One region of the Rhizobium sp. 01L419 genome, then DNA from elsewhere that is predicted to be linked to it. Evidence: riboswitches for the same ligand, from Rfam matches in the RefSeq annotation. Region 1 holds a riboswitch; each other region holds the start of a gene.
What was found. Region 1 has a riboswitch for cobalamin ahead of metE (5-methyltetrahydropteroyltriglutamate--homocysteine S-methyltransferase). Riboswitches for the same ligand answer to the same signal wherever they lie in the genome.

Region 1 (7,577 bases):
TGCGCTTCTCATCGGCGGCAAGGTCTATCAGGCGATGAAGCGATCTCTGGGCGTCGGCGAGTGGCTGCGGCGAGGTGTCGGCGTGGCGGTTCTCGCCGCCGTCGGGGCAATCGCGCTCGGCCTCGATACGGGTTTCCTGACGCAGGCCTCGCTTGCCAGCACCAATGTTCTGGAACAGGGACTGGTCGACCGGTTCCATCCGCAACAGCAAACGGCTGACAATGCCGGCGGCGCCATGGAATCCGTTGTCACGCCCACGGATGGGGGCGGCTCGATGGCGATGACTTTGAACAATCAGATGATGATGTCCGGCAACCCCGCCACGATGAGCGGCAACTCGATGATGATGGCGATGAAGCCGAAGGGTGTTGCCGAGCAGCTGCCGGTCGAAGGCCAGATGCCGCCGCTCGACGGCGCTGTGCAATGGCTGAATTCCGGGCCTCTGACAGCTGAGCAGCTGAAGGGCAAGGTCGTGCTCGTCGACTTCTGGACCTATTCCTGCATCAACTGCCTGCGCGCCATCCCCTATGTCAAAGCCTGGGCCGAGAAATACAAGGATCAGGGCCTCGTCGTCATCGGCGTGCACTCGCCGGAATTCGCCTTCGAAAAGAACGTCGACAACGTGAAGAAGGCGATTTCCGACCTTGGCATCACCTACCCGGTCGCAGTCGACAATAATTATGCGATCTGGCGCGCCTTCGACAATGAATACTGGCCGGCGCATTATTTTATCGATGCGAAGGGGCAGATCCGGCACCATCATTTCGGCGAAGGCGACTATGACCAGTCCGAGAGGGTGATCCAGCAATTGTTGGCGGAAGCCGGGAAGACCGGTGTTTCAAGCGACATCGTCAATGTGAAGGCGACGGGCGCCGAAGCAGCTTCGGATACGGCCGACGTGCAGTCACCGGAAACTTATGTCGGCTATCAGCGCTCGCAAAATTTCGTCGATGACAAGGGCACTGTCAACGATGCAGCCCATGACTATGTTGCCACGACGCCGAAGATCAACGAATGGGGTCTAACCGGCAACTGGACCGTTGGGTCCGAGCAGGCAACGCTCAATACTCCCGGCGGCAGCATCTACTATCGCTTTCATGCCCGCGATCTGCACCTGGTTCTCGGACCTGGTGCGGATGGCAAGCCGGTGCGCTTCCAGGTGACGGTGGATGGCAAGGCGCCGGGCGACGGTCACGGCGTCGATACGGATACTGACGGCAACGGTACGGTGACGGGACAGCGGCTCTATCAGCTGGTGCGCGAGGCCGGGCCGGTCGGCGACCATACGTTCGAGATCCATTTCCTCGATCCCGGCGTGCAGGCTTTTGCCTTCACTTTCGGCTGAGCCAGTCGTCGATGCCTTTCGCTGCGGCTCGGCCCGTAGCGAAACAGGCTGTCAGCAGATAGCCGCCTGTCGGCGCCTCCCAATCCAGCATCTCTCCGGCTGCAAAAGTGCCGGGGAGATGCTTCAGCATGTAGGTCTCGTTGATTTGGCTGAAGGCGATGCCGCCGGCGGAGGATATGGCTTCGGCGATGGGGCGAGGGCGCAGCAGGGGGATCGGCAAGGACTTGATGGCGGCAGCAAGCTTGTTCGGATCGTTGCGATCCGCCTGCGACACCAGTTCGCGCAAGAGTGCTGCCTTCACGCCATCGATGCCGGCGCCCTTGCGCAGACGGTTCGAAAAGCTCGACTTGGCGTCCTGCCGGACGAGATCGCGAGATAGGCGTTCCAGCGTGCGGCCGGGGGAAAGGTCGATTGCCAGACTTGCCTCGCCATGCTGCAGCAGGTCATCACGCAGAGCGGCGGCGTGTGCATAGATGAGGCTGCCCTCGATGCCGTGCCGGCTGATAACGAATTCGCCGGGAAATGTGCCGGCGCGCGATGTCGCAATGACCGATTTCAACGGCTCTCCGGCGAAGCGGTCACGGAAGAGATCACTCCAGTCGACATCGAAGCCGCAATTGGCAGGCTGAAATGGCGCGATTGTCGTGCCGCGTTCGGAAAGCAGCGATACCCAGCCGGCGTCAGAGCCGAGGCGGGGATAGCTGGCGCCGCCGAGCGCGAGCAGCGTGGCGTCGCAGGAAACGGTCTTGCGGCCGTCGGGGGTTTCGAATGCATGTCCACCCTCGGCAAAGCCGATCCAGCGATGGCGGGTAAAAAAGGTGACGTCACGGGCTTCCAGCCGGGCGAGCCAGGCGCGTAGTAAAGGCGAAGCCTTCATGACATTAGGGAAGACCCTGCCCGAGGAGCCTATAAAGGTTTCCGTGCCGAGGCCTGCCGCCCAGGCGCGGATATTTGTTGGCGTGAAGGCATCGAGGGCGGCGCGCAGCCGAGAATTGGCACCGCCAAAGCGGGAGGCGAACTGGTCGTAGTCTTCGGAGTGGGTGATGTTGAGACCCGACTTGCCGGCGAGCAGGAACTTGCGGGCGAAGGTCGGCATGGCATCATAGATGAAAACGGCATGGCCGCTTTCGGACAGCACTTCGGCAGCCGAAAGGCCGGTAGGGCCTCCACCGATGATCGCGATAGTCTTCTGTTCCATTACGCCTTCTTGGCGCGGCAGGTGATCTGGCGCAAGTCTCAGTGATGAGGATGGGCACACTTGCCGTGGTCGGCGAGCACCTCGATGACCCGGCACTGGTCGACGCGGCCATGGCCGCAGCCTTCGACCATTTGTTCCAGTTCGGCCTTCAGGGCGTTCAGACTGCGGATGCGCTGTTCGACTTCGATAAGGCGCGCCTTGGCGATGGCATCGGCGGAGGCACAGGACTGGTCCGGGTCGTCCTGCAGGTGCAGCAGCGTGCGGATCGCATCGATCTCGAAGCCGAGTTCACGGGCGTGACGGATGAAGGCGAGGCGGTTGAGATCGGCTGGCTCGTAGGAACGCTGGTTGCCCTCGCTACGGCTAGGTGCCGATAACAGGCCGATGCCCTCATAATAGCGGATCGTCGGCACCTTGACGCCGCTTTGGCGTGCCGCCTCGCCGATGGTGATCTTTTTCATGATTTCCTCTTGCACCTCTAGTCGCTAGAGGATGTAGGAAGGAGGCTGCCTACAAGCAAGGATTTAGATCATGAGTGAAGCAGCACAGGCACGGTACCGGGTTGGCGGCATGGATTGCGCCGCTTGCGCGACGAAAATCGACACGGCCGTCAGGCGCATGGACGGGGTCGAAGATGTCGCCGTCTCGGTGACGGCAGGTACGATGACCGTGCGTCATGACGGAAGCAGCGACCTGAAGGCGATCGAGAAGAAGGTAACCGGCCTCGGTTATTCCGTTGCTCCGCTCAAGGGCAAGGCGCCCGCTCAGGAGCCGAAGGGTAGTCATGATCACGCACATCATGATCACGATCATGACCATGCGCATGAGCATGAGCACGAGCATCATGACCATTCCCATGAAGGCCATGATCGCGATCATGATCATGCTGGTCATGACCATTCCGATCACGGGCATTCGCATGGCGCGGAGGAAGTCGAAGGGCTGCATGGCCATGATCATGGACCGATGACGGGTCCGTGGTGGCAGAGCAAGAAGGGTCGGCTGACGATCTTTTCCGGCGTGGCACTGGTGGCAGCCTATGTGGTGGGCCATCTGGTGCCATCGATTGCTTCCTATGCCTTCATCATTGCCATGCTGGTCGGGCTGGTTCCGATCGCCAAGCGCGCCATCATGGCGGCGCTTGCCGGCATTCCCTTTTCGATTGAAATGCTGATGACAATCGCCGCCGTCGGCGCAGTCATCATCAATGCCGGCGAAGAAGCGGCAACGGTGGTCTTCCTGTTCCTTGTCGGTGAGCTGCTGGAAGGCGTTGCGGCCGGCAAGGCGCGCGCCAGCATCCAGTCGCTGACAACACTGGTGCCGAAGATTGCGCTGCTTGAAACGGGTGGCGAGGTGAAGGAAGTGCCGGCGGAAACACTCGCTGTGGGCTCCGTCATTCTCGTACGGCCGGGCGATCGGATTTCCGCCGACGGTACGATCCTGTCTGGTGAAAGCGCTATCGACGAAGCGCCGGTGACCGGCGAAAGCACGCCGGTGCGCAAGGGAACGGGCGAGACCGTCTTCGCCGGTACGGTCAATGGCGATGCCGCGCTGCGCATTCGTGTAACGGCCGCTGCTGAGGACAATACGATTGCCCGTGTCGTCAAGCTCGTGGAAGAAGCCCAGGAATCCAAGGCGCCGACAGAACGCTTCATCGACCGCTTCTCGCGTTATTATACACCGGGCGTTGTCGTCGTGGCGGCGCTTGTCGCGGCCTTGCCGCCGCTTCTGATGGGTGCGGCGTGGGGCGAGTGGATCTACAAGGGTCTTGCGATCCTGCTGATCGGCTGCCCGTGCGCGCTGGTCATTTCGACGCCGGCGGCGATTGCGGCCTCGCTTTCGGCAGGCGCGCGCCGCGGGTTGCTGATGAAGGGCGGAGCGGTTCTGGAGTCGCTTGGCAAGGTGACGGCCGTTGCCTTCGACAAGACGGGTACGCTCACCGCGGGCAAGCCGCAGGTGACCGATATCATTGCCTATGGACGTCCCGAGGCGCAGGTGCTGTCACGAGCCGCCGTACTGGAGCAGGGCTCCAGCCATCCGCTGGCGCTGGCGATCCTCAACCGGGCGAAGGCCGATGGTGTGCCGATGCCGCCGGCTTTCGAACTTGAGGCGCTGCCGGGCAAGGGTGTGACGGGCAAGGTGGGCGGCGAGACGCTCGATCTCCTGTCGCCGCCGGCTGCGCGAGAGCGTGGTGCTTTGAGTGCGGAGCAGGATGAGCAGGTCGCCGTCCTGAACGGCGCGGGCAAAAGTGTTTCGGTGCTGCTGATCGATGGAGTCGCTGCCGGCCTCATCGCCATGCGCGACGAGCCGCGTGAGGACGCAAAGAGCGGCCTCGCGACGCTGAAGGCGGCAGGCGTGCGTGCCATTATGCTGACCGGCGACAACAAGCGCACGGCCGCTGCCGTTGCCGGTGATCTCGGCATCGACTGGCGCGGCGAGTTGCTGCCGCAGGACAAGCAGCGCATCGTCGGCGAATTGAAGAAGGAAGGGCTGTTCGTCGCCAAGGTCGGTGACGGCATCAACGATGCGCCGGCGCTTGCCGCTGCCGATGTCGGCATCGCCATGGGCGGCGGCACCGACGTGGCGCTGGAAACCGCGGATGCGGCCGTGCTGCACGGACGTGTCGGCGACGTTGCGCGCATGATTGACCTTTCGAAGCGGACGATGCGTAATATCTTCCAGAACATCACCATCGCGCTGGGGCTGAAGGCGGTGTTCCTTGTCACCACCATCGTCGGCATTACCGGCCTGTGGCCGGCGATCCTCGCCGATACCGGCGCGACCGTGCTGGTGACTATGAATGCACTCCGCCTTCTTCGTATAAAGATATAAAGATTTCTTTATGTGATCTTGACGTTGCGATGCGGCGGGTGCATGGTTGCCGCATCGTTGGTTCTTGGGATCAGACAATCCCAAGCTAAGAGGGAATTCGGTGCGGCGATCGCCAAGACCGAAGCTGCCCCCGCAACTGTAAGCGGATAGACACCGTCCTTCGACGTCACTGGGAAGACGCCTGGGAAGACTGGATGGTGTCGATGACCCGCAAGCCAGGAGACCTGCCGCGATAGATAACGTCCACGGGCGGGGTGTCCCGGTGTGCCGCTTTGCGCGAGACGGCACTCCTGTGTCCGCATCTCGTCGATGCGTTGCGCCTCAGCCTTGCCCATAACCTTCGGGGTAAGGAAAATGACCATCAAGACTGCCAATCTCGGCTTTCCCAGGATCGGAAAGCATCGCGAACTCAAATTCGCACTGGAAAACTATTGGGCCGGAAAATCCGATGCCGGCGCGCTTCTCGATGTTGCGAAGCGGTTGCGGGCCGAAAACTGGGCCTTGCAGAAAGAGAAGGGGATCGACGTCATTCCCTCGAACGATTTCTCGCTTTACGACCATGTGCTCGACACGGCTGTCATGGTCGGCGCCATTCCTTCGACCTATGGCTGGAAGGGCGGCCCTGTTGCGCTCGATACCTATTTCGCCATGGCGCGCGGCTCGACCGGCGATGCGGCGCATGCCGATTGCGGCCATCAGCACCATCACGGACATGGCGTGCCGGCGCTGGAAATGACGAAGTGGTTCGACACGAACTATCACTACATGGTGCCGGAACTCGGTCCCGATCAGTCCTTTGCGATGACGGCAAACAAGCCGCTCGATGCCTTCATCGAAGCCAAGACCCTTGGCATACACACCCGGCCGGTCATCCTCGGTCCGGTCACCTTCCTGAAACTCGCCAAGGGAACCGAGGACGGTTTTGCGCCGATCAGCCTGCTGGAGCGCCTGTTGCCGGTCTATGCGAGGGTGCTGGCGGAACTGAGTGCTGCCGGTGCCGACTGGGTGCAGATCGACGAACCGTGCTTGGTGCTGGATATAACGGGAGAAGAGCAGGCGGCGCTGAAACATGCCTATCGCGCGCTGCATGAGCTGGTGCCGAACCTGAAGATCATGCTTGCCACCTATTTCGGCGACATCGGCGACAACTTGCCAACGGCACTTGCGCTGCCGGTCGCGGGCCTGCATGTCGATCTCGTTCGTGCTCCGCAGCAGATCGATGCCCTTCTCAAGGCGCCAGGCGACCTGACTCTGTCACTCGGCGTCATCGACGGGCGCAATATCTGGAAGGCGGATCTGGCTGCGATCCTGAAAAGGATCGAGCCGCTGATCCAGCATTTCGGTGCTGATCGGCTGCAGATCGCACCGTCATGCTCCCTGCTGCATGTGCCGATCGATCTGGAGTTGGAGACCGGACTGGACGACGAGTTGAGGTCATGGCTCGCTTTCGCGACCCAGAAGCTGGACGAACTTGCAGCGTTAGGCGACCCCGGCACGGCTTCAGAGGTGATCGCGGCCGCGTCGCGAGCCGTTGGCTTGCGTGCTGCATCAGTGCGTGTGCATGACATGAAGGTCAGGCAGCGGGTTGCCGCAATCGACGAGGCGATGAAGACGCGCAGCAGTGACTTTGCGGAGCGCACCGGCCTGCAGGAACGAAAGCTTCGCCTGCCGCTTTTCCCGACGACGACGATTGGCTCCTTTCCGCAGACGGATGATGTGCGCAAATCTCGCTCTGCTTTCACAAAGGGGGCGATCAGCGAGGCGGATTATGATGCCTTCCTGAAAAAGGAGACCGAAGCGGCGATCCGCTGGCAGGAGGAAATCGGCCTCGATGTGCTCGTCCATGGCGAATTCGAGCGCAACGACATGGTGCAGTATTTTGGCGAGCAGCTTTCCGGCTTCGCCTTCACGCAGCATGCCTGGGTGCAGAGCTATGGTTCCCGTTATGTCCGCCCCCCGATCATCTTCGGCGACATCTCCCGGCCGAAGCCCATGACAGTCGAGTGGTGGCGTTATGCGCAGTCGCTGACGCAGAAGCCGGTGAAGGGCATGCTGACGGGGCCGGTGACGATCCTGAGTTGGTCGTTCGTCCGCGACGATCTCTCCCGCGCCGATGTCAGCCGGCAGATCGCGCTGGCGATCCGCGACGAGGTGCTTGATCTCGAACAGGCGGGTGCTGCGATGATCCAGATCGACGAGGCG
Region 2 (7,577 bases), on a different contig from region 1:
GTTGACTAGCGGCTGTTCGGGTTTGTCGTTGCGTTAGTTTCGTCTACGCACAGACCCGCATCCGCTGGAAGCAGCGGTACGAATAAAATCGCGATGCATAAACGGACGAAATCGACATGCAGCCTATGTAGCTATGCCGATGGGAGTTGTCACGCGGAATCTGTGAGAGAAAATGACCGATCCGTGAGGTTTTCAGCGGCTTTCCGCCATTGCCTCTCCTTGTGCCTCCTCCGGCTCTGCATGTCGGTTCTTGCGGCGGCGCGTCGTCAGTTCCTCGCCCGCATTGGCGGGCAGGCGCAGGAAGGTGATGCAGGCAAGGGCGGAGATCCCAGCCACCATGAAGAAGGCGATATGGAAATCGGAAACCAGCAGCTTGCCGCCGTGAAAGCTCGATGAGATTTCCAGGATCGTGCCGGCGACGGCAACACCCATGGCCATGGAGATGCGCTGGGCCACCGCATTGATGGCGGTTGCCTGGCTGCTGTCGGCCTCGTCCACATCGCCGAAGGCCATGGCGTTGACGCCTGAGAAGGCCATGGAACGCAGCAGGCCGCCGACGAGAAGACAGCCCATGATGACATAGAGCGGCGTTTCGACGGTGAAGAGGCCGTTCACACCGAGGAAGATCGCGGCGAGGAAGGTGGTCAGCGCAATGACGTTGCGGAAGCCGAAGGCATTGTAGGTGCGGGTGGCGGCGAATTTCGAGCCCATCGAACCGAGCGCGCTGACGAAGGTGATCGAGCCTGATTGCAGCGGCGTCATGCCGAAGCCGAGCTGCAGCATCAGCGGCATGAGAAAGGGTAACGCGCCGAGCCCCATGCGGAAATTCGAGGCGCCGAGGATCGATGCCCGGAACATCGGATAGCGGAACATTTTCGGGTCGAGCAGCGGATGCGGCGTGCGCCTGGCATGGATGAAATAAAGGATGCCGGAAAGGATGCCGACAGCGACGGTAACATAACCGTAGATGACGGGAACCGCCGGCAGGCTGATGACCGAAAGGCCGAAGACGAAACCGGAAAAGCCGATGCCCGACAGGAAGAAACCCGGAAAATCCATCGGCTTCGGTCTGCGCGGTTCGACAGCCGGCAGGAAGCGGGTGACGAGGATGATGCCGATAATGCCGATCGGCACATTGATCCAGAAGATCCAGTGCCAGCTGAGATAGGTCGTCAGGAAGCCGCCGATCGGCGGTCCCATGATCGGGCCGATCAGCGCCGGAATGGTGAGCCAGGCCATGGCATTCACCAGCTGGTGACGTGGCGTACCGCGTACCAGCAGCAATCGCCCGACCGGCGTCATCATCGAGCCGCCGGCACCCTGAATGAGACGGGAGATGACGAAGGCGGCGATGGAATTGGAGAAAGCGCAGGCGACGGAGCCGACCATGAAGACAAAGATCGCCAGGCGGAAAATATTGCGGGCACCGAAGCGATCCGACATCCAGCCGCTGATCGGAATGAAGATCGCTAAGGCCACGAGGTAGCTCGTTACCGCAAGCTTCAATGCGATCGGCGAAGTGCCTATATCGGCAGCAATCGCAGGCAGGCTGGTGGCAATCACGGTCGAATCCATCTGTTCCATGAACAGGGCGACCGCGAGGATCATCGGCGTTAGACGGGACACGGGCAACCGGAATGCAATGAGAATGAAGGGGCGCTTTCGGCGCCAGTCGGATTCGGGTTTCGTTCTAGGCCAGCATTTCCGGACTGTCCACGAAATGAATGTCGCATGCAGCTTGCCGCCATGCCGTTTCCACGCCATAGATCACCCTTCAGGTGCCCGCTTTCACAGGCGGGAGAATCGGGAATCCGGTGTGAGACCGGAACGTGCCCAACGCTGTAAGGCTGACGCTTGCCGCTTATCACGCCACTGGCCGCAAGGCCGGGAAGGCTGCGGCGAAGCGAATGACGCCAAGTCAGAAGACCGGCCTGGCAAGATAGACCCAACCCGCGCGGACGGCGGGCGGTTGCGTTGTTGGGGATTTGACGATGCGACCCATTGATGATGCCGCTTGCCCGGCATCCGGTTTTTCTGCGGCCGAACGCGAGGCCGTCTATCATGCGATCATGACGCGGCGCGATGTGCGTAGCCAGTTCCTGCCCGATCCTTTGCCGGATGATCTCGTCACAAGGCTGCTGACGGCGGCGCATCACGCGCCTTCGGTCGGCTTCATGCAGCCGTGGAATTTCATTCTGGTGAAGAGTGCCGAGGTCAGGGCGCGGGTGCGCGATGCTTTCGTGAAGGCGAATGAGGAAGCGGCCCGCATGTTCGACAGCGAACGGCAGGAAAAATACCGTTCGCTGAAGCTCGAAGGCATTGTCGAGGCGCCACTCGGCATCTGCGTGACCTGCGATCCTACCCGCAGCGGCAGCGTGGTACTGGGGCGCACACATAATCCGCGCATGGACAGCTATTCCACCGTCTGCGCCGTCCAGAACCTGTGGCTTGCTGCCAGAGCGGAAGGCGTCGGCATCGGCTGGGTCAGCATCTTTCGCGAGGGCGACCTGAAGGAAATCCTCGGCATTCCCGATCATATCGAGGTGGTGGCCTGGCTCTGCGCCGGCTTCGTCGAACGGCTCTGCGATCAGCCGGAACTGGCGGTCAAAGGCTGGCGGCAAAGGATGCCGCTGGAAGAACTGGTCTTCCATGACGGCTGGGGGCAGGTGGAAGGCTAGACCGCGCCGGATTGGGCCGGCGCGGGTCTGCATCATTGGGCTGGCTGGCTATCGCATTCCCTGGCGCAAACAGGGGCTTTCCAATGGCCGAAGACGAGGAAGCTCGCGGCGGCCATCAGCCAGACGCCGACGGCGCCGTAGAGCATGACTGCGCCGAATCCCTGGACGAGCGCATCATGCACCGTCGCGGCCGGGATATCGGGCAGGGAGGCGATATTGCCGGCGGAAATGCGTTCGGCAGCCAAGCGGAGATCGTCCGCCGCCATCGATGACGGCAGGACGCTCTTCAGATGCGAGAAGACGCCGTTGAAGAGGATGAAGCCCATGACGGCGATGTTGATGGCGAGCGAGATCATACGGGCGCTCATGTCGATACCGGAGGCCATGCCGGCGCGATCGCTGGAGACTGCGCCTGTCGTCGTGTTGCTGACCGGAGTGTTGGTGAAGCCCAATCCGATGCCTGAGAGCAGGGCGCCAGGCATCATGGTCAGCCAGCTTGGCTCGGTGGCGGCGCTGCCAGACTTCATCAACAGGAAGCCGAGGCCGATGGTGAAGAGACCGCCGGGAATGACGAGGCCCGGCCGGTAGCGCAGCGAAAGACGCTCGGCAAACGGCGGCACGACAAGGGTCGGCAGCGTATAGGCCAGCAGCGAGAGACCGGCGGCAAGGCTGCCGTAGCCGAGGCCGGCCTGATACCAGATCGGCAGATAGATCATGAAGGGCCAGAAGCTGATGTTCATGGCAGCCGAGCCGATGATCGCACCCGAGAAAGTGCGGATGCGGAAGACCGAGGCATCGAACATGGGCCGCGGGTTCAGCCACTCGGCAATGACGAAGGCGATAAGGCTTACCGCGCAAAGAGCGATAATGGCGAGTGCCGTGGGGCTGGCAAAGCCCAGGGCCGGCCCCTGCGTGATGAAGAAGGCGAGGCAGAAGACCGATAGTGAAAGGGTGGCGATGCCGGCAAAATCAAGCCGTCCCGCACTTGGGTCACGAGATTCCTCAATGCCGGTTACGGCGAGGGCTATGGTGATGACGGCAAGGACCGCATGAATGAGAAACACCCATTGCCAGCCGGCGGCTGCCACGATGGCAACGCCGATGATCGGGCCGAAGCCGAGGCCGATCCCGAAGATGATGCCCCACCAGCCGAAGGCCATGCTGCGGGCGCGGCCCTCCCGGAATTGATGGGAGAGAACGGCGACCTGGCAGATCAGCATGACGCCGCCGCTCATGCCCTGCAGAAAGCGGGCGGCGATCAGCAGCGAGGCATCCTGCGCAAGGCCGGCGACGAGCGAGGTCAAGCCGAAGGCGGCAATGCCGATCAGGAAGACACGCTTGCGGCCGTAACGATCGGCAAAGGTACCGGCCGCCATCAGCACCGTGGTGACGGCAATCGTGTAGGCGTTCATGATCCATTGCAGCGCGCTGAAATCGGCATGCAGCACCTTTTCAAGCGTCGGCAGAATTGCCGGGACGCTCGATATTTCAAGGCCGAACATGAGCGAGGAGAGGCAAGCGGCCATCAGGGCGATAATGCCTCTGATACGTGAGGAAGGAGGGGAGGCAGGGGTCATGCTTTGGCCTTTCGAGGTTGAGACATACAACGGTGACATCCGATGTCGTCCATTTGCGTCAGCATAAGCAGAGCTTGAACATTACAGAATTGGATGATTAACTATTTCAGACACAACAATTTCGGATAGATGCCATGACCATGCTCGATGTCGATTCCGTTCAGGCCTTCGTGACGATCGCCGAGAACAAGAGCTTCACCCGCGCCGCCAGTGAGCTTGGCAGCACGCAGGGCGCGATCAGCGTCAAGCTGAAACGGCTGGAAGAGCGGCTCGGCCACCGGCTGATCGAGCGCACGCCGCGGCTGGTGCGGCTTTCCGCACAGGGCGCGGTATTTCTTGATGCCGCACGGGAATTCCTCGCGGCCCATGACCGGGCGGTCGCCGCACTTTCCTCGTCGCGCCGTCATTTCAGGCTGGGCATTGCGGCCCATGTCGCCGGCCCGGAAGTGCCGACGCTGCTTGCACGCCTCAATGCCCATGATCCGGGGCTGACGATCGAGGTCCGGCTCGACAATTCCTGCGAGTTGCTTGCAGCCTTCGACCGCGGCGATCTGGATGCGGCGATCGTCCGTCGGGACGAGGACCGGCGCGACGGCGAGGTTCTGGCACCGGAGCATTTCGGCTGGTTCGCAACGCCGCAATTCGAATATCGCTGCGGTGAGCCGCTGCGTCTTGCAGCACTGTCGCCCAACTGCAGGGTGCGGGATGTCTGCACCCGGGCGCTCGATGCGGCGGGCATTCCCTGGGCGGAAGTCTTCCTCGGCGGCGGCTCTTCGGCTGTGACCGCAGCCGTTTCGGCCGGGCTTGCTGTCTCGACCTTTTCCTATCGCCTGGCACCCGTCGGTACGGTCGAGGTCAGCGAGCGGTTCGGCCTGCCGTCGCTACCATCCTCGGAGGTCGTGCTGCACTCGACGCTAACGGATGCCAAATCGCGCGCGGCACTGCGCACGCTGGCGGCAGCGTTCAGGGAGCATCGCGCCTCAAACTGAAGACGCTGTCCCGACGGCCGAGATCATACCCTATTGCTGTTGTTGTTGGGGCTGCGGGCCCGATGTTGCAGGATTGGCGAGATCGATCTTGCCCTGATCGCCGGCGAGGAATTGCGGGCCGACCTGACGAACCTTGTTACCGGCGGGGTCATAGGGACGATCCGCCACCTGCGGCTGCGGGGCAGGCGGCGCGCTCGCGGCCTTCGGGGCTTCCGTCTTGATCGTCGTAATCGAGCCCTTCGGTTCGGGTGCCGGCGCGTAGGCAGCCTGGCTCTTGCGCATCTGCTCGTAATAGGCAGTCAGATTGCAGGAGCAGGCGGATTTTTCGCCGGGCGCGCGGGTCTTGTAGGCGAAGGCGTTTTTCATCGCGCTGTAGGGCGTTCCCGTCGCCGTCGAGATCATGTTCGAGGTCTCGGTGCTGGAAACGTCGCGATAGAAGAGCTCCGTCTCGACGCCTGGGCACATCTTCGAGCACGTCGCCGCATCGCGGCCGAAATCCACCGAAGTGGCGTTGTTGCTGATCGGGAAGAAGCCGCCGTCGCAGGTGCGCACGCAGATGGTGCTTACAGGCGAGAGCATTTCGGCGCGCGGCAGGCCATAGTGCTCGCCGCCGCCGAGCGGAATGAACGTATCGCCGCGCATGGCCTGCTCTTCGATGCTCGGAGCTGGGGCATAGACGTCGCTCGGAGCGGGTTCGCCAAAGCTGTCGCTGTTGCAGCCATTGTCTTCGAGTGCGGCCATCAGGCCCTCGCGGGCCGCATCCGTACCGGACTGGCGCAATTCGTTGCGGCGATCCTGAAGGAAGCTGATATTGTCCACCATCTTGGCTTCAGCCTGCTCGAGCTCGGTGCAGAAGCCGGCATTCTCGCCGCCGACGACCACCATGCTGCCTGAGGTACAGCCATACCGACGCAGATCGCCGCGCACCTTGCGCAATTCCAGGTTCTGTTCGGCAAGCGCGCCCGCATATTGGCGCATCTCCGGGCCGTTATTGCCGATCGATTGCGGCAAGTCGGCAAGGCGCCCACGCAGATCCTCGCAGATCGCATTGGTCTGCGCCACCGCAGGAGCCGCGAATGCCAGATAGAAAACGAGATACAGGTTTCGGCGCTTCACGACGTCGTTCCGGAAAGAGAAAAGCATTTATCTGTCGATTGCGGCTTCAATCCACCGCGCTTTGTCTTAACGTATTTCCCTTAATAAGCTCGGAGTAATTCCTAGCGCATTTTTGCGACCTTATCCAGCAAGCCCGATGGTTCCATTCCCATCTCTCCTGCACCCGCCCGGAAAAAGGTTCATAGCTAAACAGCTGACATGACAGATATTTCTGACGAAGCTGCCGCCGCGGAAACGACTTCGGCAATACCGGATGCCCGAGGCGGACTTCACGTTTTCGTGGACGGTTGTTTTGAGCCCGGCTCCCGCCACGGGGGATGGGCCTTTGTCGCCTATCGCGATGGCGTCGAAATCGCATCCGGCTTCGGCGGCGCAAAGGATACGGCCAATAACACGATGGAAGTGACCGCGGTGCTCGAGGCGGCAATATGGATCAACCGCACAGCAGCTGATGCAGCGGCGGTCATCTGGTCGGATTCCGTCTATGCCGTGGAAGGCTGCAACGGCTGGCGTCCGATCTGGAGAAACAATGGCTGGAAGAAAAGCAACCCGAACGGCAAGGCCAGAAACCGGGTGATATCAGATGCGAAGATCTGGAAGGCCCTCGATGTCGAGCTAACGCAGAACCCGATGATAGGTATCGCCTGGTGCAAGGGCCATTCAGGCACCGATGGCAATGAGCGCGCCGATGCGCTGGCTGATCAGGGACGCCGGTCGATACGGAGTCCCTGATTTTGAGATGGGCCCGATTTCAAATGAGAACGGGCAACCGGCTCACGCCGGCTGCGATGCCTCGACGACAGCAAGCGCCGCCATGTTGACCACGCCGCGCGAGGTCACCGACGGCGCCAGGATATGGGCGGGCATTGCCGTGCCGAGCAGGATCGGGCCCACATGCAATCCGTCGGTCATCGACTTGACGACGCCGAGCGTGATGTTGGCCGCATCGAGGTTCGGGAAGACCAGCAGGTTGGCTTCGTCATGCAGCGTCGTGTGCGGCATGACACGACGGCGCAGCTCCTCGGAGATCGCGCTTTCACCGTGCATTTCACCGTCGACTTCGAGATCGGGGGCCGCCTCGCGCACCAACTGCAGCGCATTGCGCATTTTGGTAGCGCTTTCGGATTCACGCGAGCCGAAGTTCGAATGCGAGACGAGGGCGGCGCGCGGCGTGATGCCGAAACGCTTGATTTCCTCGGCAGCGAGCACCGTCGCCT
Region 3 (7,577 bases), on a different contig from region 1:
TCGATGATGACATCGAAGGCAAAGGCCGAAGCCTCCATCGCCTGGGTATCGGTCGACAGCAGCACCTTGTCGGCGCCGAGTGCGCGCGCCGTCTCGATCTTGCCTTCCGAGCGCGTCATGACCGTCACATGCGCGCCGAGCGCGGAGGCAAACTTCACGGCCAGATGCCCGAGCCCGCCAAGCCCGATCACGCCCACCCGGCTGCCGGGGCCGACATTCCAGGTGCGCAGCGGTGAATAGGTGGTGATCCCGGCGCAGAGCAGCGGCCCGACCCGCGCCAGATCCAGCCCGTCCGGCACCCGCAGCACGAATTCCTCGCGCACGACGATATGGTCGGAATAGCCGCCATAGGTCGTCTCGCCCGTCACCCGGTCCTGGCCGTTATAGGTAACGGTGACGCCCTTGTAGCACATCTGCTCTTCATTGCGTCGGCACTGGGCGCATTCCATGCAGCTGTCGATGATCGTGCCGACGGCGACATTGTCGCCCACCTTGAAGCCCGAAACGCTGCTGCCGATGGCCGATACCCGCCCGACGATCTCATGTCCCGGCACGACGGGATAGGCCGAAAATCCCCAGTCGTTGCGGGCCATATGCAGATCGGTGTGGCAGACCCCGCAGTAGAGAATATCGATCGCCACGTCCTCGGGGCGCAGTTCCCGGCGATCGAAGGAGAAAGGTTGCAACGGCGTGTTCGCATCGGTTGCGGCAAATCCTGATGTTCTCAATGGCTTATCCCTCGCGCTGTTGGAAACTTGACGCGGAAAGCCGCGCCGATGGGGATATAGCGCCGGCAGATTAGCCGGATTAGCGGCAGAATGCGGGATAGGCTTGTGAACGTGGCTCAGCAATTAGATGCGGCAGTCTTATTAAGTGCCCGCTACTGCCTCTCCTGCACGTTACGGTAAACCCCGCCGGCATTTACCGTAACGTACTTCCGCGCCCTAAAACTCGTCTCTAGCGTGCAGGCCGACGGTCCAAACCGTCGTCCAACGGAGGATACCCGCATGGCAGAGGAGACGAAGAACCCATCCGTGACCGTGACCCGGCAAGGGCTCAGCCGCCGCGATCTGCTGGTCGCGAGCACGGCGCTGGCCGCAGCCGGCGTATCGCTATCTGCACCGGCGCCCGCACAGGCGCAACAGGCAACGACCTCAGGAACTGCCGGACGCAAACCGAACATCCTGATGATCATGGGTGACGATATCGGCTGGTTCAACCCGAGCATCTACCACCGCGGCATGATGGGATATCGCACTCCGAACATCGACCGCATCGGCAATGAGGGCGCGATGTTCACCGACTGGTACGGCGAGCAGAGCTGCACGGCCGGCCGCGCCGCCTTCATCACCGGCCAGTCGCCGATCAGGACGGGCCTCACCAAGGTCGGCCTGCCCGGCGCCGATCTCGGCATCCAGCCGGAAGACCCGACCGTTGCCGAATTCCTGAAATCACTCGGTTACGCCACCGGCCAGTTCGGCAAGAACCATCTCGGCGACAAGGATGAATTCCTGCCGACCAACCACGGCTTCGACGAATTCTTCGGCAATCTCTATCACCTCAATGCCGAGGAAGAGCCTGAGAATCCTGATTATCCCAAGGACCCGGAATTCCGCAAACGCTTCGGTCCGCGCGGCGTCATCAAGGCTTCGGCCGACGGCAGGATCGAGGATACCGGACCGCTGACTGTCAAGCGCATGGAGACCGTGGATCAGGAATTCCTGGCCGCCGCTCTCGATTTCATGGATCGCAAGCAGAATGCCGGCACACCCTGGTTCTGCTATTTCAACTCCACCCGCATGCACGTCAACACGCATCTGAAGGCCGATTCCGTCGGCAAGACTGGCCTTGGCGTCTATCCTGACGGCATGCTCGAACATGACGCCATGATCGGCGAACTCCTGAAGAAGCTGGACGATCTCGGCGTCGCCGACAATACGATCGTCGTCTATACCAGCGACAACGGCGCCGAGGTGATGACCTGGCCGGATGGCGGCACCACGCCTTTCCGGGGAGAAAAGGCAACGAACTGGGAAGGCGGCTATCGCGTGCCCACATGCATTCGCTGGCCTGGTGTCATCAAGCCCGGAACGATCCACAACGAGGCCTTCTCGCATTACGACCTGATCCCGACATTCTGCGCGGCGGCAGGCGAACCGGATATCGTGGCGAAATGCCTGACCGGCTACACCGCCGGCACCAAGACGTTCAAGGTGCATCTCGACGGCTACAATCTCATGCCCTTCCTGTCTGGAAGCGTAAACGAGACGCCGCGCCGCGATTTCCTCTACTGGAACGACGATGGCGAACTGGTCGCCGTGCGCGTGCTGAACTGGAAGGTCGTCTTCAAGTCGCAGGATCACACGGGCATCGGCGTCTGGCGCCAGCCATTCACCGAACTGAGGGCCCCGCTCCTCTTCAACCTCAGGGCCGATCCCTTTGAACGCGGCGACGAATCCATCGAATACGAAAAATGGTTCTTCGACCGCGCCTTCGTCATCGTTCCCTCGCAGGCGATCGTCGGGAAATGGCTGCAAAGCTTCGCGGAATTCCCCGTCCGTCAGAAGCCCGCGAGCTTCAATCTCGACGAAGTCATGCAGAAACTGTCGGCGCCGAAGAACTGATTGCAAAACATCACTGCAGCAGGCGGCCGCCGCGCCGCCTGCTGCAGCCGACGTTCCCCTCCACCGGCAACAGTTCTCACTGCTCGTGCTTGACGTTGCGATCCGGTCACGATGAAAGCCGGCCAAACATCAAACGAGGCCAGCGCCCTAATTTCTCAAAAATCCGACAACCAGGACTGGACAAGGCAAATGTAACTTTATAACAACGAAGATGTAATGTTATTACATTAAAGGAGATTTCATGCCCCGGCGCCTTTTCGCTGTCTTCGCAGTCGCCACCGCGCTCACCTCCGCCGCCCTGCCATCGGCTTCCCGCGCCGAGGAGGAACAGCAAGAAAGCTGGCGGCTTTTCGTGGCTGATCACAGCCTGCCGGTCGTCCGCGCCATCGATCTTGCGAGCGGCAGACAGATCGGTCGCTTCGATCTCAAGGCTTATGCCGCCCTGTCGCTGAGCGACACCGGGCGCACGGTCTTTGCCGTCCAGGGCGATGAGAATACCATTCATGTCATCGATACCGGCATTGTCCTTTCCGATCATGGGGAGCATCGCGATCTCGCAGTGACGCCGCCGAAGCTGATCGGCGCGACGATAAAGGGCGAGAAGCCGGGCCATGTCGTGACGCATGGCGATGACGTGGCGATCTTCTACGACCGCACCGACCGCTTCGATCTCCTGAAGGAAAGTAGCCTGCTGCAGGCAAAGCCGGAGCCGAAGGCTTTCAACACCATCGCCGCCCATCACGGCGTCGCGGTGCCGATGGGCAATCACCTGCTGGTTTCAGTGCCGAACATGCAGGCGCCGGTCAAGGAAGGCGAGTTGCCGCCGCGCCTTGGCCTGCGCGTGCTCGACCATGACGGACAACAGGCGGGCGATGTCGCGCCCTGCACCGGCCTGCATGGCGAGGCGACCTCCGCCCGCCTCGTCGCCTTCGGTTGCGAGGAAGGCGTGCTCGTCGCCCGCCCCGGCGGCACGAAAGGCCCCAAACTGGAGATGCTCGGCTATGGCGCGTCGCTGCCGCGAGGCAAGGTCTCGACCCTGCTTGGAGGGCGCTCCATGCAGTTCTTCCTCGGCAATTACGGGGAGGACAAGGTGGTGCTGATCGATCCCGACAGCACCGAAACACCCTACCGCGTCATAGACCTTCCGACCCGCCGCGTCGATTTCGTGCTCGATCCGGCACGGTTCCAGAATGCCTATATCCTCACCGAGGACGGCAAGCTGCACTTGCTCGATACGGTGAAGGGCGAGATCGTCAGATCGGAAACCGTCACGGAGCCCTACAGCAAGGATGGGCATTGGCGCGATCCGCGGCCGCGGCTGGCCGTGGCCGGCGATAATATCGCCATCACCGATCCTCGCCACAGCCTGATCCGCCTCGTCAGTAGCGAAACGCTGAAGGAAACGCGCACGATCCCCGTCGAGGGCCAGCCCTTCGCGCTCGTCGCCGCCGGCGGCTCGGGCGCCAGCCACTGAGCGACTCCGGACCCGGGACACTTCGAATCCGGTGCTTGACGTCGCCCACGGCGGCGTCATAGATCAGGACGACGGTTCCCCGAGGAGAGCTTCGAGGGGATTAATAGGGAACACGGTGCGGACGACCCAAAAGGGACCAAGACCGTGGCTGCCCCCGCAACTGTAAGCGGATTGCTGGTTATATCCCGGAATGTATGGTGCGCCATTCATATCAGGACATGACAAGCGAGCCGGTCACTCCAAGGCCTCAGGGCCATGCCACTGTGCGAAAGCGCGGGAAGGCAGATGACCGACTGACATCCGTGAGCCAGGAGACCTGCCGTCAATCACGATCCAATCAGCCGGGCGGGGATGCCCGGACAAGGAGCAGACATGATTGACCTTAATCCCTGCCGCTTGCCGCACGCGATCCGTCCCGATTGGACCACCCGCCGCTAGCCCTCTCCCTCCACGCTTGGCTCACGCATCTGCGCGCGCCGGCGTCCGCTAGCCCTTTTCCTTCCGATCGAGAGTTTCCAATGCGCCAGTTACTTCCAGGCTTTTCCCTTGCGCTCGGGCTCGCCGGCTTTTGCCTGGCCGGCCTCGCAGCCCCCGCCTTCGCCGCCACCCGATACCCCCTCACCCTTACCAATTGCGGCCAGCCGGTCACGTTCGACAAGGCCCCGGCCAAGATCGTTTCGATCGGCCAGGGCATGACCGAAGTGCTCTTCTCGCTCGGCCTTGCCGACAAGATCGCCGGCACGGCCGTCTGGGTCGGCCCGGTCCTGCCGCAATATGCCGAGGCCAACAGCAAGATCAAACGGCTGGCCGACAACGACCCGAGCTTCGAATCCGTCGTCGGTGCCGAGCCCGATCTGGTAGCCGCCGAATTCGAATGGCATGTCGGCACGCAAGGCTCCGTCGGCAAGCGCGAGCAATTCAAAGACCTCGGCATCAACACCTATGTCGCGCCTGCCGATTGCGTCGCCAAGATCAACACCGATGGCGGCGATGGCGTGCGCAGGGAACTGTTCACGATGGACCTGATCTATCAGGAAATCGCCGAACTCGCCGAGATCTTCGACATCAAGGACCGCGGCGATGCGCTGATCGCCGACCTGAAGACGCGCGAGGCCGCCGCCGTTGCCTCCGTTGCCGGCGCTTCAAGCAAGAACCTGCCCGTGGTCTTCTGGTTCTCCAGCAAGGAAGTGAAAGGCGATGCCTTCATCGCCGGCAAGAACAGCGCGCCGGCCTATATCCTGAAGACGCTCGGCGCCAAGAACGTCGTGACGACGGAAGAGGAATGGCCCCTCGTCGGCTGGGAAACCATTGCGCAGGCCAATCCCGCTGTCATCGTCATAGCCACCATGGACCGCCGTCGCTATGCCGCCGACGATCCCAAGGTGAAGGTGGGTTTCCTGGAGAATGATCCGGTCACCAGTGAACTCGATACGGTGAAAAACAAGCGCTTCATCATGATGGACGCGCAGTCGATGAACCCGACGATCCGCACGATCGACGGTATCGAAACGCTCGCAAAGGGCATCAAGTCCTTCGGTCTGACGCAGTGAGCCAGGCTGCCTTGCGACAGAGGAAATGGTGGGCGCTCGCCGCGCTCACCATCGCCGCCTTCGTCCTGCTCGGGCTGATGGTGAGCCTTGCCGTGTCTATAGGCGAGATCGCCATTCCTCTCGCCACCACGGCAAAGGCGGTGTCCAATCGCCTGTTCGGCACGGCATTCGAGCTCAGCCGCATTCATCAGGGCATCGTCTGGGATTACCGCCTCAGCCGCGCGCTGGTGGCGGCCAGTGCCGGTGCGTCGCTGGCGCTCTGCGGCACGGTGTTGCAGGCGCTGCTGCGCAATCCGCTCGCCGAACCCTACGTGCTCGGCATTTCGGCCGGCGCCTCTACCGGGGCCGTCTGCGTCATGATCCTTGGCTTCGGCTATGGCGTGCTCAGCCTCTCCGCCGGCGCCTTCATCGGCGCCGTCATTGCCTTCCTGCTGGTCGGCATTCTGGCAGCCGGTGTGGGCGGCACCAGCGAGCGCATCATTCTCTGCGGCGTGGCGGGCTCGCAGCTCTTCAATGCGCTGACCTCCTATATCGTCACCACGTCGGCCAATGCCGAACAGGCCCGCGGCGTGCTCTTCTGGCTGTTGGGGTCGCTGAGCGGCGTGCGCTGGCCGGATGTCTATCTCTCCCTGCCGGTCGCACTGACAGGCTTCGTCATCTGCCTTGCCCATGTGCGTGCGCTGGATGCCTTCGCCTTCGGCACGGATGCCGCAGCTTCCCTCGGCATCGCCGTGCGCCGGGTGCAGTTCACCCTGCTCGCCGTCACGGCTGCGATGACCGCAAGCGTCGTCAGCATGGTCGGCTCCATCGGCTTCGTCGGCCTCGTCATTCCCCATGCCGCCCGCTTCCTGGTCGGCCCAGCCCATGGCCGCCTGCTGCCGGCGACAGCGCTTGGCGGGGCGATCTTCATGGTCGGCGCCGACATCGTCTCGCGCATCATCATTCCGCAGCAGATCCTGCCGATCGGCGTCGTCACCGCGCTCTTCGGCGCACCGGCCTTCGCCATCATCCTTTATCGCGTGCGGAGAAGCGCATGAGCATATCAGTCGACAAGGTCACCTATGCCGCCGGCAATACCGTCATCGTCAATGGCGTCAGCATATCGGTCAAAAAGGGCAAGGTGCTCGGCCTGCTCGGGCCGAACGGCTCCGGAAAATCGAGTCTGCTCCGCCTGATCTGCCGGCTGCGGCAGGTCAGATCCGGCATCATCCGCCTCGGCGACGATGATGTCTCCGGCCTCTCGCGCGCCGCCCTTGCCCGCCGCATCGCTTTCGTCGAGCAGCAGACGACGACGGATACGCAGCTCACCGTGCGCGATATCGTCCGCCTCGGCCGCACGCCGCATCGCGGCCTCCTCTCGTCCTGGGCACCCGATGACGATGCCGCGGTCGAAGAAGCACTCGCCCGCGTCGACATGGGCGAACGCGCCGGCCAGCTCTGGCAGACACTGTCTGGCGGCGAGCGGCAACGGGTGCATATCGCCCGGGCGCTGGCCCAGACGCCAAGCGAACTGCTGCTCGACGAGCCGACCAACCATCTCGATATCCAGCACCAGCTCGATATCCTGGCCCTGGTCGCCAAACTCGGCCTCACCTCCATCATCGCGCTGCACGATCTCAATCTGGCAGCGATGTTCTGCGACCACTTGGCCGTGCTGCAGAAGGGCGAGGTCGTGGCCGCAGGCACGCCCGAGGAGGTGCTGACCGAAGCGCTGATCGCCCGCGTCTTCGGCGTGCGCGCCCATATCGAAAAATCACCCGTGCATGGCCGCGCACATATCCAGTATCGGATGGGGTAAGACATGGATGGAGTGAATTTCGATCTCAAGGAAGAGATCCGCGACTACTGGTCGAAGCGCTCGGAAACCTTTGACCTCGCCTTCGGCCACAGGATCGCCCCCGGCCCGGAGGCAGACGCCTGGCAGAAGCC

Region 2: another riboswitch for cobalamin. It lies ahead of bluB (5,6-dimethylbenzimidazole synthase); the one in region 1 lies ahead of metE (5-methyltetrahydropteroyltriglutamate--homocysteine S-methyltransferase).
Region 3: another riboswitch for cobalamin. It lies ahead of AC1DUP_RS22785 (ABC transporter substrate-binding protein); the one in region 1 lies ahead of metE (5-methyltetrahydropteroyltriglutamate--homocysteine S-methyltransferase).

What each region holds. Positions count from the first base shown of each region.
Region 1 covers NZ_JBFTSM010000028.1:29,702-37,278, reverse strand. Annotated here, with positions in the region: gene AC1DUP_RS34085 (cytochrome c biogenesis protein DipZ) at 1-1,345, shown strand, start outside; gene AC1DUP_RS34080 (TIGR03862 family flavoprotein) at 1,332-2,543, opposite strand; gene AC1DUP_RS34075 (MerR family transcriptional regulator) at 2,582-3,004, opposite strand; gene AC1DUP_RS34070 (heavy metal translocating P-type ATPase) at 3,075-5,375, shown strand; cobalamin riboswitch at 5,416-5,621, shown strand; gene metE (5-methyltetrahydropteroyltriglutamate--homocysteine S-methyltransferase) at 5,730-7,577, shown strand, end outside.
Region 2 covers NZ_JBFTSM010000034.1:24,849-32,425, reverse strand. Annotated here, with positions in the region: gene AC1DUP_RS35495 (MFS transporter) at 193-1,608, opposite strand; cobalamin riboswitch at 1,760-1,949, shown strand; gene bluB (5,6-dimethylbenzimidazole synthase) at 1,992-2,678, shown strand; gene AC1DUP_RS35485 (MFS transporter) at 2,711-4,255, opposite strand; gene AC1DUP_RS35480 (LysR family transcriptional regulator) at 4,390-5,244, shown strand; gene AC1DUP_RS35475 (DUF2865 domain-containing protein) at 5,275-6,360, opposite strand; gene AC1DUP_RS35470 (ribonuclease H family protein) at 6,559-7,092, shown strand; gene AC1DUP_RS35465 (NADP-dependent malic enzyme) at 7,135-7,577, opposite strand, start outside.
Region 3 covers NZ_JBFTSM010000012.1:77,472-85,048, reverse strand. Annotated here, with positions in the region: gene AC1DUP_RS22800 (NAD(P)-dependent alcohol dehydrogenase) at 1-728, opposite strand, end outside; gene AC1DUP_RS22795 (arylsulfatase) at 1,008-2,624, shown strand; gene AC1DUP_RS22790 (hypothetical protein) at 2,866-4,098, shown strand; cobalamin riboswitch at 4,154-4,436, shown strand; gene AC1DUP_RS22785 (ABC transporter substrate-binding protein) at 4,617-5,648, shown strand; gene AC1DUP_RS22780 (FecCD family ABC transporter permease) at 5,645-6,685, shown strand; gene AC1DUP_RS22775 (ABC transporter ATP-binding protein) at 6,682-7,446, shown strand; gene AC1DUP_RS22770 (class I SAM-dependent methyltransferase) at 7,450-7,577, shown strand, end outside.